Regions from separate parts of the Streptomyces sp. RLA131 genome, predicted to be linked through region 2. Evidence: riboswitches for the same ligand, from Rfam matches in the RefSeq annotation. Region 2 holds a riboswitch; the other holds the start of a gene.

Region 1 (5,544 bases), 5.5 Mb from region 2:
CGTGGGCCCGAGCTTCTGGGAGCGTGGCTGATGGCTACTGTGACCTCTCCGAACGACAGCTCGCAGCCGCGCGGCAAGGCGCCCGCGGGCGAGCGGGTCGCCGACTGGGCCGACGGCCGGCTGGGCATCTACAGCCTGGCCAAGGCCAACATGCGCAAGATCTTCCCGGACCACTGGTCCTTCATGCTCGGTGAGATCTGCCTCTACAGCTTCATCATCGTCATCCTCACGGGTGTCTATCTGACGCTGTTCTTCCACCCGAGCATGTCCGAGGTGACCTACGACGGCGTGTACGCGCCGCTGCAGGGCATCCGGATGTCCGACGCCTACGCCTCGACGCTGCACATCAGCTTCGACGTGCGCGGCGGCCTGCTGATGCGTCAGGTCCACCACTGGGCCGCGCTGGTCTTCGTCTCCGGCATGTTCGTGCACATGATGCGCGTCTTCTTCACCGGCGCCTTCCGCAAGCCGCGCGAGATCAACTGGCTCTTCGGCTTCCTGCTGCTGTTCCTGGGCTTCTTCGACGGCTTCCTGGGCTACTCGCTCCCCGACGACCTGCTGTCGGGTACCGGTATCCGCTTCATGGAGGGCGCGGTGCTGTCCGCGCCGATCGTGGGCACGTACATCTCGTTCTTCCTCTTCGGCGGCGAGTTCCCCGGCCACGACGTCATCCCGCGGTTCTACACGATCCACGTGCTGCTGATCCCGGGCATCATGCTGGGCCTGCTGGTGGCCCACCTGATCCTGGTCTTCTACCACAAGCACACCCAGTTCCCCGGGCCCGGCCGCACCAACAACAACGTGGTCGGCATGCCGCTGCTGCCGGTGTACATGGCGAAGGCCGGCGGCTTCTTCTTCCTGGTCTTCGGCGTCATCACGGCCATGGCGGCCCTGGTGTCGATCAACCCGGTCTGGTCCTACGGGCCGTACCGTCCCGACCAGGTGTCGACCGACGCGCAGCCCGACTGGTACATGGGCTTCGCCGAGGGCCTGATCCGTGTCATGCCGAGCTGGGAGATCAACGCCTGGGGCCACACGCTCCAGTTGGGTGTCTTCATCCCGCTGATCGTCTTCCCGGTGGTGCTGGCCTTCCTGGGCGCCTGGCCGTTCATCGAGTCCTGGGCCACCGGCGACAAGCGGGAGCACCACCTGCTGGACCGCCCGCGCAACAAGCCGGTCCGTACCGGCATCGGTGCCGCGTGGATAAGCGTCTACATCATCCTGATGGTCGGCGGTGGCAACGACCTGTTCGCCACCCGCTTCCACCTGTCGATCAACACGATCACGTGGATCGTCCGGATCGGTGTGTTCGTGCTGCCGGTGCTGGTCTTCATCGCCACCAAGCGGATCGCGCTGGGCCTGCAGCGACGGGACCACGACAAGGTGCTGCACGGCCGCGAGACCGGCATCATCAAGCGGCTGCCGCACGGTGAGTTCATCGAGATCCACGAGCCCCTGCCGCAGGGCGCGCTGTACACGCTCACGCAGCACGACCAGCCGCGGCCGCTGGAGATCGGGCCCGAGGTCGACGAGAACGGTGTCGAGCGCAAGGCCGGACGGATCGCGAAGCTCCGGTCGAAGCTGTCCCACAGCCTGTACGGCAGGGACACGCAGATCCCGAAGCCGACCGGCGAGGAGTACAAGGAGATCATGAGCGGCGACGGCCACCACTGACTCCGTAGCGCTGTGCCACCGGGAAGGGCCTCGTCCGTGGGTTGGACGGGGCCCTTTGCCGTGCCCCGGCGCCGATAGGCTTCGCAGACGTCCGTCACTGGGAGCGAGGAGCGGTTCATGAGCTGGCCCGACCTGTTGAGCGCGTTGTTGTCCGGGCAGGACCTGACCGCCGCCGACACCGCGTGGGCGATGAACCGGATCATGAACGGTGAGGCGAGCGACGCGCAGATCGCCGGCTTCATGGTGGCGCTGCGCGCCAAGGGCGAGACGGTCGAGGAGGTGCTCGGCCTCGTCGAGGCGATGTACGCGCACGCCGAGCCGCTGCTGATCCCCGGACCGGCCGTCGACATCGTCGGCACCGGCGGCGACCGCGCCAAGACGGTCAACATCTCCACGATGTCGGCGATCGTCATCGCGGGCGCCGGGGTCCGGGTGGTCAAGCACGGCAACCGGGCGGCGTCCTCGGCGAGCGGATCCTCCGACGTACTGGAGCGGCTGGGGATCAACCTGGAGCTGTCACCGCAGCGGGTCGCCGAGATCGTCGAGGAGACCGGCATCACCTTCTGCTTCGCGGCCAAGTTCCACCCCGCCATGCGGTTCGTGGGCAAGGTCCGGCGGGACCTGGGCGTGCCGACCTCGTTCAACATCCTCGGCCCGCTCACCAACCCGGCCCGGGTGACGGCCTCCGCGATCGGCTGCTTCGACACCCGGATGGCCGGGCTCATGGCCGGCGTACTGGCCAAGCGGGGTTCCTCGGCGCTGGTCTTCCGCGGCGACGACGGGCTGGACGAGCTGACCACGACCGCCACCTCCCAGGTGTGGACGGTGCGGGACGGCGCCGTCACGCAGGTGCCCTTCGACCCACGTGACGTGGGCATCGAGCTGGTGCCGGTCGAGGCGCTGCGCGGCGCCGACGCCTCGTACAACGCGGAGGTGGCCCGCCGGGTCCTCGCCGGTGAGCCGGGGCCGGTACGGGACGCGGTGCTGCTCAACTCGGCTGCGGCGCTGGTCGCGTTCGAGCCGGGCGAGGGCACGCTGACCGAGCAGATCGGCCGCGCGATGACCCGCGCCGCCGAGTCGATCGACTCCGGCTCGGCCGCGGGCACGCTGGAGCGCTGGGCGGCGGCGACCAAGGCGTAGCCGGTACCAGGGGGCGGCCGGTACCAGGGCGCAGCCGGTACCAGGGCGCAGGCAGTACCAAGGCGCAGGCAGTACCAAGGCGCGGCCGGTGCCGTGGCCGCGCTTGTCCCCGTTCGCCGGCCGGGCGATTCCGCGGCCGGTCCGGCGAACGGGGAGCGTGGTGTCCGCGATACGGACCGGCGCTTGCGCGGCGGAGCGCGTGTGGCATGATTTTCGGCAGGTCACGAGTGACAGCGCACAAGCCCCGGCTCGCTGTCCGGCAACCCTCCTTCTGCGGCGGGGTGCCCCGGGTGATGACCAGGCCGTGAGCAGCGAGGCTCACGGCAAGCGCGGATCCGGGAGTTCTTCTGATGAGCAAGCGAATGCGATAGGGCCCGAGGCCCGGTTTTCGGCTTTCCCTGCCCTCCCGTCGCTCTGTCCGTGCCTGTCGCGGCCGCGCCGAGGGCACTTCCCTGCTCGCTCACGCTCTGCCGCCCCCAGGAGTTCTGTCATGTCTGCTCCCGTGAACCAGTCCGTCCGCACCCCGCTGCCCGTGCTCGGCCGCGATGTCCTCGTACCGCTGGTGACCGGCGGCGAGGTGACGTACGCGGCCCTCGACTACGCCGCCAGCGCCCCCGCCCTCCAGCGGGTCTGGGACGACGTCGCCGCCTACGCGCCGTACTACGGCAGCGTGCACCGGGGGGCCGGGTACCTGTCGCAGCTGTCCACGGACCTGTTCGAGCAGAGCCGGCGGACGGTGGCGGAGTTCCTGGGCTGCCGGGAGGACGACCAGGTGGTCTTCACCCGCTCGACGACGGACTCGCTGAACCTGCTGGCCGCCGCCGTCCCGGCCGGGACCCAGGTGTACGTCTTCGAGACCGAGCACCACGCCGCGCTGCTGCCCTGGCGCGACACCGACCTGACCTGCCTGCCCGCGCCGCGCACCCCCGGCGAGGCCGTCGCCGTCCTGACCCGGGCGCTGGCGGCCGGCCGCGATCAGGACCGTCCGGCGCTGGTCTGTGTGACCGGCGCGTCCAATGTCACCGGCGAGCTGTGGCCGGTACGGGAGCTGGCCGCCGCCGCGCACGCCCACGGCGCCCGGATCGTCCTGGACGCCGCCCAACTGGCCCCGCACCACCCGGTGGACGTGGCGGAGCTGGACGTGGACTGGGTGGCCTTCTCCGGCCACAAGCTCTACGCCCCGTTCGGTTCGGGCGTGCTCGCGGGGCGGGCCGACTGGCTGCGCGCCGCCGAGCCGTACCTCGCCGGCGGCGGTGCCTCGCGCCGGGTGGCACGGGGCGAGGACGGCCGGGTGGACGTCGAGTGGCACGAGACCGCCGCCCGGCACGAGGCCGGCTCGCCCAACGTCATCGGCGTCTACGCCATCGCGTCCGCGTGCCGCGCCCTCACCGAGGCCGGGTTCGAGGACCTCGTCGCCCGTGAACAGGACCTCGTCGCCCGGGTGCGGGCCGGTCTGGCCGAGGTGCCGCAGGTGAAGGTGCTCTCCCTCTTCGGTGACGACGCCCCGCGCGTCGGCGTCATCTCCTTCGTGGTGGCGGGCTGGAACAGCTCGCACTTCGCGGCCGCGCTCTCCGCCGAGTATGGCATCGGGGTCCGCGACGGCCTGTTCTGCGCCCATCCGCTGGTGCGTACGCTGCTCGGCGACCGCGACGAGCCCGGTGACTGCGGTGGCGACGCCACCCTCAACGCCATCCGGGTCTCCTTCGGCGCCGGCACCCCCGACGAGCACGTCGACCGGTTCCTGGCGGCCGTCGCGGAGCTGGTACGCGACGGAGCCGCCTGGAACTACCGCACCGAGGAAGGCCGTTGCGTGCCCGACCGGGGCTGACTCAGGCGTCCAGGCCGATGGAGAACGCGGCCTCCAGGTCGTGCTGGGAGTAGGTGCGGAAGGCCACATGGGTATCGGTGGCCTCGACGCCGGGGATCTTGCTGATGCGGCCGGGGATGACGTCGGCCAGGTCGTCGTGGCGGGCCACCCGGACCATGGCGACCAGGTCGTAGGTGCCGGTCACGGAGTAGACCTCGCTGACCCCGTCCAGGGCGGCGATGGCCTCCGCGATCTCGGGGATACGGTCGACGCTGGTCTGGATGAGGACGATCGCGGTGATCACGGCTGAAGATCTCCTTGGGTGGCCGAGGGTGCGCCCGGCGGGGCGGCCTCAAGCCTATGCGGTCGCCGGAAGCAGACCCAGGTGCACAGGAATCCGAAGACGAACCCGATGACATGTGCAAGGTAGGCGACCCCGGGGCCCTGCTGGCTGATCCGGGCCGCCAGCCACTGCAGGACGAACCAGAAACAGAGCACCATCCAGGCGGGGAAGCGCAGCGGCAGGAAGAACAGGAAGGGGAAGAGGCTGGTCACCCGGGCCCGCGGACAGAGGAACAGATACGCCCCGAGCACCCCGGAGATCGCCCCGGAGGCGCCGACGAGGGTCTGCGTCGAGCCGGCGTGGGCCAGGGCGTAGCCGTAGGTGGCCAGATAGCCGGCGGCCAGGTAGAAGAGCAGGAAGCGTGCCCGGCCCATCCGGTTCTCGACGTTGTCGCCGAAGACGTGCAGAAAAAGCATGTTGCCGAGCAGATGCACCCAACTGCCGTGCACGAACAGGGCGGTGAGCACCGAGAGCACCGGTGACTTGGTGAAGTCCGGGGTGGGGCAGCCGTGCGGGAGGGTCAGCCGCGCGGCGGGCAGCCGGCCGTTCCAGAGCTCGTCGGGGATCACGCCCCAGTGGG
Region 2 (5,544 bases):
CCCGGGCCTGGATCCAGGACCAGGCCCAGATCCAGGACCAGGCCCAGGCGCCTGTCCAGGCGCCTGTCCAGGCGTCGGCACCGGTCCGGACCCCGGCGCCCTGGCCCACCGCGGTTCCCGCCCAACTCCCCATGGGCGTCATGGGGTTCACCGGCCGTGCGGAGGAGATCCGCCGGCTGGAGGAACTCCTCGCCCCGGCCGTCCTCAGCCGGACGGGCGGCCAGCCGGCGGCCGTGGTCATCTCGGCGGTGTCCGGGACGGCGGGCGTGGGCAAGACCGCCCTGGCCGTGCACTGGGCCCGACAGACCCAGGACCACTTCCCGGACGGCCAGTTGTACGTCAACCTGCGCGGCTTCGACACCGGCGGCGCGGTGACCCGTCCCGAGGCGGCGGTGCGGGGCTTCCTGGACGCCTTCGGGGTGCCGTCGGCCCGTATCCCGGCCGATCCGGAGGCCCAGGCCGCCCTGTACCGCAGCCTGCTGGCCGGACGCCGGGTGCTGGTGGTGCTCGACAACGCCCGCGACGCCGAACAGGTCCGTCCGCTGCTGCCCGGAGCCCCCGGCTGCGCCGCCCTGGTGACCAGCCGCAACCTGCTGACCAGCCTGTCCGTGACCGAGGGCGCCCATCTGCTGTCCGTCGACCTTCTCGGTCACGAGGCGTCCCGGGACCTGCTGGCCGCGCGGCTCGGCCCCGACCGGGTGGCCGCCGAGCCCGGAGCCGTGCAGGAGATCGTCGCACTGTGCGCGGGGCTTCCGCTGGCGCTGGCGATCGTGGCCGCGCAGGCCGCCGCGCAGCCCCGGATCCCGCTCGCCGCGCTCACCCGCGAACTGCGGGAGGCGGGCAGCCGTTTGGACGCCCTGGACGGCGGCGACCCGAGCACCCAGATACGGGCGGTGTTCTCCTGGTCATACCGCGCGCTCAGCCCGGAGGCGGCCCGGATGTTCCGGCTCCTCGGCCTGCACCCCGGGCCCGACGCGGGACTGCCGGCCGCCGCGTCACTGGCCGGCGTGCCGGTACCCCGCGCCCGCAAACTGCTCGGCGAACTCCTGCGCGGCCACCTGCTGACCGAACACGCCCCCGGCCGCTACGGCTTCCACGACCTGCTGCGCGAGTACGCCGCCGAACTGGTCGCCGCCCACGACAGCGACCAGGACCGGCGAGCCGCCACCCGCCGCATGCTCGGCCACTACCTGTCCACCGCCCGCAACGCGGACGCGCTGCTGACCGGCAGGCTGGACCTGATCGCCTACCCGGCCGCCGACCCGGGCGCCGTCACGGAACAACCCGACGACCACGAGGCGGCGTTGGCCTGGTTCCGCGCCGAACACCGGATACTGACGGCCGCCGTGGAACGGGCGGCGAAGGAATCCCGCAGCCACGCCTGGCAGCTGGCCGCCGCCATGTCGACGTTCCTGGACCTCCAGGGGCACTGGCAGGTCCTTGCCGAGACCCACACCATCGCCCTGGCCGCCGCCGAACGGGACGGCGACACCGCCGGTCAGGCCGGTGCCCACCGGGGCCTCGGCGTCGCCCACGACCGGCTCGAACGCCCCGACGAGGCCCGCGTCCACTATCTGCGCGCCCTCGACCTGTTCGCGGCGGCCGGCGGCCACGCCGGCCAGGCCCGGGTCCACCAGCACCTGGGCCGGCTGGCCGGCGCCCAGGGTCGCCCCCGGCAGGCACTCGCCCACGCCCACGAGAGCCTGCGCCACTACCGGGCCGCCGACGACCGCGGCGGCCAGTCCGCCGCACTCAACCACCTGGGCTGGTTCAACTCCCAGCTCGGCTCCCACCGCCAGGCTCTGACGTACTGTCAGCAGGCCCTGGAGCTGGCCCGGCTGACCGGCAGCTTCAGCAGCGAGGCCCACACCTGGGACAGCCTGGGCTACATCCACCGCCGGCTCGGCGAGCACACCGAGGCCGTGCACTGCTACGAGGAGGCGCTCCGGCTCTTCCGTACGACCGGCGACGTCCACAGCGAGGCCGCCGGACTGGCCTACCTCGCCGACGCCTACGAGGACGCCGCCGACGACAGCGCCGCCCACCGCGCCCGCCGGCAGGCCCTGGCCATCACCGACGACCTGGGCCTGCCCCCGACCGACCCGCTGCGCGTCAAGATCCTGCACGACCTGGCCGCCCACCCGCTGCCCCGCGCGTAGGTTCTGTAGTGGGTGGTAGGTCGTGTTCGGAGCCGGAGGGGTGTGTCCGCCGCCTGGGCGGGCGACGGCTGACGCCTGCCGGACGTGGTCAGGTGGGTGGGGGTGTGCGGTGGCCGGCCGGCCATTGCCGGAGTTCGCGGCCGGGGATTACGGGACAGCCCTCAACCCCGGCCCGCCCCCAGTACCCCGGGGAGCGCGACGGCGGCGCCCGAGGACTCCGGGCCCCGGCAGGTCGCGCGGTGCAGCCGCGCCATGTGCTCCGGACAGAGGTTGCCGCCGAAGGCCGGGTGCGCGCGCAGCCGCCGTACGTAGGCCCACAGCCGGTCGTACGCGCCGATACGGTGGACCGCGTCGGCGTCCAGGTGGAGCCGGTGCACGGTTTCGAGGTGGACGAGCGTCACCCACAGGTCCACGTCCGCCGCGGTCAGGGCGTCGCCCAGCAGATACGGTCCGGCGGCCAGCTGCCGGTCCAGCAGCTCCAGTGCCGTCAGCAGCGTCTCCGCCGCCTCCCCCGTGCGGTGCGCGGCCGGCGCCGCGCCGGCCCGCTGGGCGGCCTGGGTGATGTCCTCGTCCAGGAGTTCGCGGATGGCGTCGATGTCCGCGGCCAGGGCCCGCGGACGCAGCCGGGGGCCGCCCGCGTCCGGGTCGCCGAAGCAGGTCGCGAGGTCCCGGAGGATGTCCGGTGTGTGGTTGCTGACGATCCGTCCGCTCCACCGGTCGCTCAGCGCGGGCACGGTCAGCGGACCGCTGTAGTGGTGCCAGGTGGTCTCGTACGCCGCCCGCAGCGGCGCGAGCGGGTCGCCACCGGCGCGGTCCGGGAAGGGCAGCGCCGTGGTGCCGACCGAGTCCCGCAGACCGAGCAGGTCCAGGGTGACGGAGACACGCAGCGAGAGCGGGCAGCCGGGGGAGAGGTACACCAGGTAGCGGTGCGGGGCGGGGTAGAAGCCCCCGCCGAGGTTCGCGCCGATCCGGTTGCGGAAGCGCTGGCCGACGCGGGCCGGTGAGTGCGGGGCGTGGACGGGCCGGCCGGGGCGGAGGTCGCGACACGCCGCCGGAACCGAACTGCGCAGAGTTGTCTCGGACATGGCTCTCCCTGGGGGTGGTGGAGCTCCGGAGGGGGTCCGGGGCGCGGGGTTCGCCGCGCCTGGACCCGGGACTGCCGTGGCGGCCCGGACGACCCGGCAGGACGCGGGTCAGGACAGGACGGGGCCGGACCGGGTCAGGCGGTCGGACCGCATGCGCTGCGGAGCCGCAGCAGATCGATGTGACGGCGCCTGGTCAGGAAGCAGGCACGGCTCGCAGAGACCCGCCGGGTGGCCCGGCGGGCGCTTGCGCGGGTGCTGGCCGTCCTGGGCATCTCCGCCGGTCCCGTCACCGTCGAGGCCTCGCGCATCACGAGACCGCACTTGCCCCGCCGCACCGGCGGGACCCGGTCGTCACCCGGGGCACCCCGTCGCGGTGGAAGGGTTGCCTGTCAGCGGGCCGGGGCCGATGACCGACCGGGCCCGAACTGCCCGGTGAGCGCTGACAATCGTGACCGTCGCCAACAGTGTGAGTGCGCCCCGGCAGGCCGTCAAGAAGGCCGTACCTGTCACACGGCCCGCGGAATAGACGCCGTCCTCCCGGTGTTTGAGGTCACAGTGCGAGCTTGATCTTCCGGGGATTGCGCGGTGCTGCGGCCTCGCGTAGCGTTCCCGGCAGGTTACGAGCGTCAGCGTCAAGCCCTGGCTTGCTGACCGGCAACCCTCCTACGCGGCGGGGTGCTCCAGGTGACGACCGGGCGGGTCCGTACGGGGCCCGCAAGCGCGATGCCGGTGCGGCCCCCGGGCCCGCCGAGCCGGAGGGGTGGAGGTGATGGTGGTGCGACCCGTGCCGAGCCGCTTCGTCGTCACCGTTCTCGCCCCGCGCGGCTGCGTCCACCTGTACTCCCGGCACCACATCGACCTCCAGCGCGTCGCCGGCGCGCTCTGTTGTTCCTGACCTGTTCCCCGCCGCCGGACCCTCCTGTTCACGGTCCGGCGTTCACGTACGGTCGATCAGGAAGGCAGCCCCCTTCATGTCCGCAGCACCCCCTTCCCCCGCTTCAACGGATTCCCCCTCCTCACCCGCGTCCCCGCCCGCGCCGCTGCATCTCGCGGTCGCCCTCGACGGGGCCGGCTGGCACCCGGCCGCCTGGCGGGAGCCCGAGGCCCGCCCCCAGGACCTGCTCACGGCCGGCTACTGGACCGACCTGGTCACCGAGGCCGAGCGCGGACTGCTGGACTTCGTCACCTTCGAGGACGCCTTCGGGCTCCAGTCCTCCCGGCCCACCGAACCCGACGGGCGCACCGACGAGGTCCGCGGACGGCTGGACGCGGTGCTCATCGCCGCCCGCGTCGCACCGCTGACCCGCCACATCGGACTGGTACCGACCGTCGTCGCCACCCACACCGAGCCGTTCCACATCTCCAAGGCGATCGCCACCCTGGACTACGTCAGCACCGGCCGCGCCGGCCTGCGGGTCCAGGTGTCGTCCCGCCGGCACGAGGCGGCGCACCTGGGCCGCCGTACGCTGCCGCAGTTGCCGGCCGAGGCCTTCCAGAACGCGGCGGCCCTGACGGACCCGGTCGTACAGGAGCTGATCGCCGAGCTGTTCGACGAGGCCGCCGACCACATCGAGGTGGTACGCCGCCTGTGGGACAGCTGGGAGGACGACGCGGAGATCCGCGAGGCCGCCACCGGGCGCTTCGTTGACCGCGACAAGCTGCACTACATCGACTTCGAGGGCCGGCACTTCAGCGTCAAGGGCCCCTCGATCACCCCCCGGCCGCCCCAGGGCCAGCCGCCGGTCAGCGCGCTGGGGCACGCGAGCGTTCCGTACCGGCTGATCGGCCGGTCGGCCGACATCGGCTATGTGACCCCCCACGACAGCGACCAGGCCCGTGCCGTCGTCGCCGAGATCCGCGCCGCGCAGGCCGAGGCCGGCCGGGCGGACGAAACCGTGCACATCTTCGGCGACCTCGTGGTGTTCCTCGACGACGAACCCGGCGCGGCGGCGGACCGCAAGGCACGCCTGGACGGCCTCGCGGGCCACCCGTACACCAGCGACGCGAAGGTGTTCACCGGCACCCCCGGGCAACTGGCCGACCTCCTCCTGGACTGGCAGCGGGCCGGACTCACCGGCTTCCGGCTGCGCCCCGGCGCCATCGGCCGCGACCTGGAGGCCGTCACCCGGGGCCTGGTGCCCGAACTCCGGCGCCGCGACGCCTTCCGGCACGCGTACGAGGCCGACACCCTGCGCGGGCTGCTCGGACTCGCCCGCCCCGCCAACCGCTACGCCACCGTCTGAGCCGGAGGGATCTTCCGACCATGAGCAAGCCCCTGAAGCAGATCCATCTCGCGGCCC

The links. Region 2 has a riboswitch for S-adenosylmethionine ahead of RWE79_RS35995 (glutathione S-transferase C-terminal domain-containing protein). Riboswitches for the same ligand answer to the same signal wherever they lie in the genome.
Region 1: another riboswitch for S-adenosylmethionine. It lies ahead of RWE79_RS11185 (aminotransferase class V-fold PLP-dependent enzyme); the one in region 2 lies ahead of RWE79_RS35995 (glutathione S-transferase C-terminal domain-containing protein).

The regions. Positions count from the first base shown of each region.
Region 1 covers NZ_JBWDOQ010000002.1:2,242,425-2,247,968, reverse strand. The annotation lists gene qcrA (cytochrome bc1 complex Rieske iron-sulfur subunit) at 1-31, shown strand, start outside; gene qcrB (cytochrome bc1 complex cytochrome b subunit) at 31-1,674, shown strand; gene trpD (anthranilate phosphoribosyltransferase) at 1,792-2,814, shown strand; SAM riboswitch class IV at 3,034-3,150, shown strand; gene RWE79_RS11185 (aminotransferase class V-fold PLP-dependent enzyme) at 3,305-4,642, shown strand; gene RWE79_RS11180 (Lrp/AsnC family transcriptional regulator) at 4,644-4,925, opposite strand; gene RWE79_RS11175 (rhomboid family intramembrane serine protease) at 4,922-5,544, opposite strand, start outside.
Region 2 covers NZ_JBWDOQ010000002.1:7,750,182-7,755,725, forward strand. The annotation lists gene RWE79_RS35990 (AfsR/SARP family transcriptional regulator) at 1-2,159, shown strand, start outside; gene RWE79_RS35995 (glutathione S-transferase C-terminal domain-containing protein) at 2,321-3,244, opposite strand; SAM riboswitch class IV at 3,557-3,698, opposite strand; SAM riboswitch class IV at 3,860-3,971, shown strand; gene RWE79_RS36000 (putative leader peptide) at 4,014-4,139, shown strand; gene RWE79_RS36005 (LLM class flavin-dependent oxidoreductase) at 4,216-5,487, shown strand; gene RWE79_RS36010 (NtaA/DmoA family FMN-dependent monooxygenase) at 5,508-5,544, shown strand, end outside.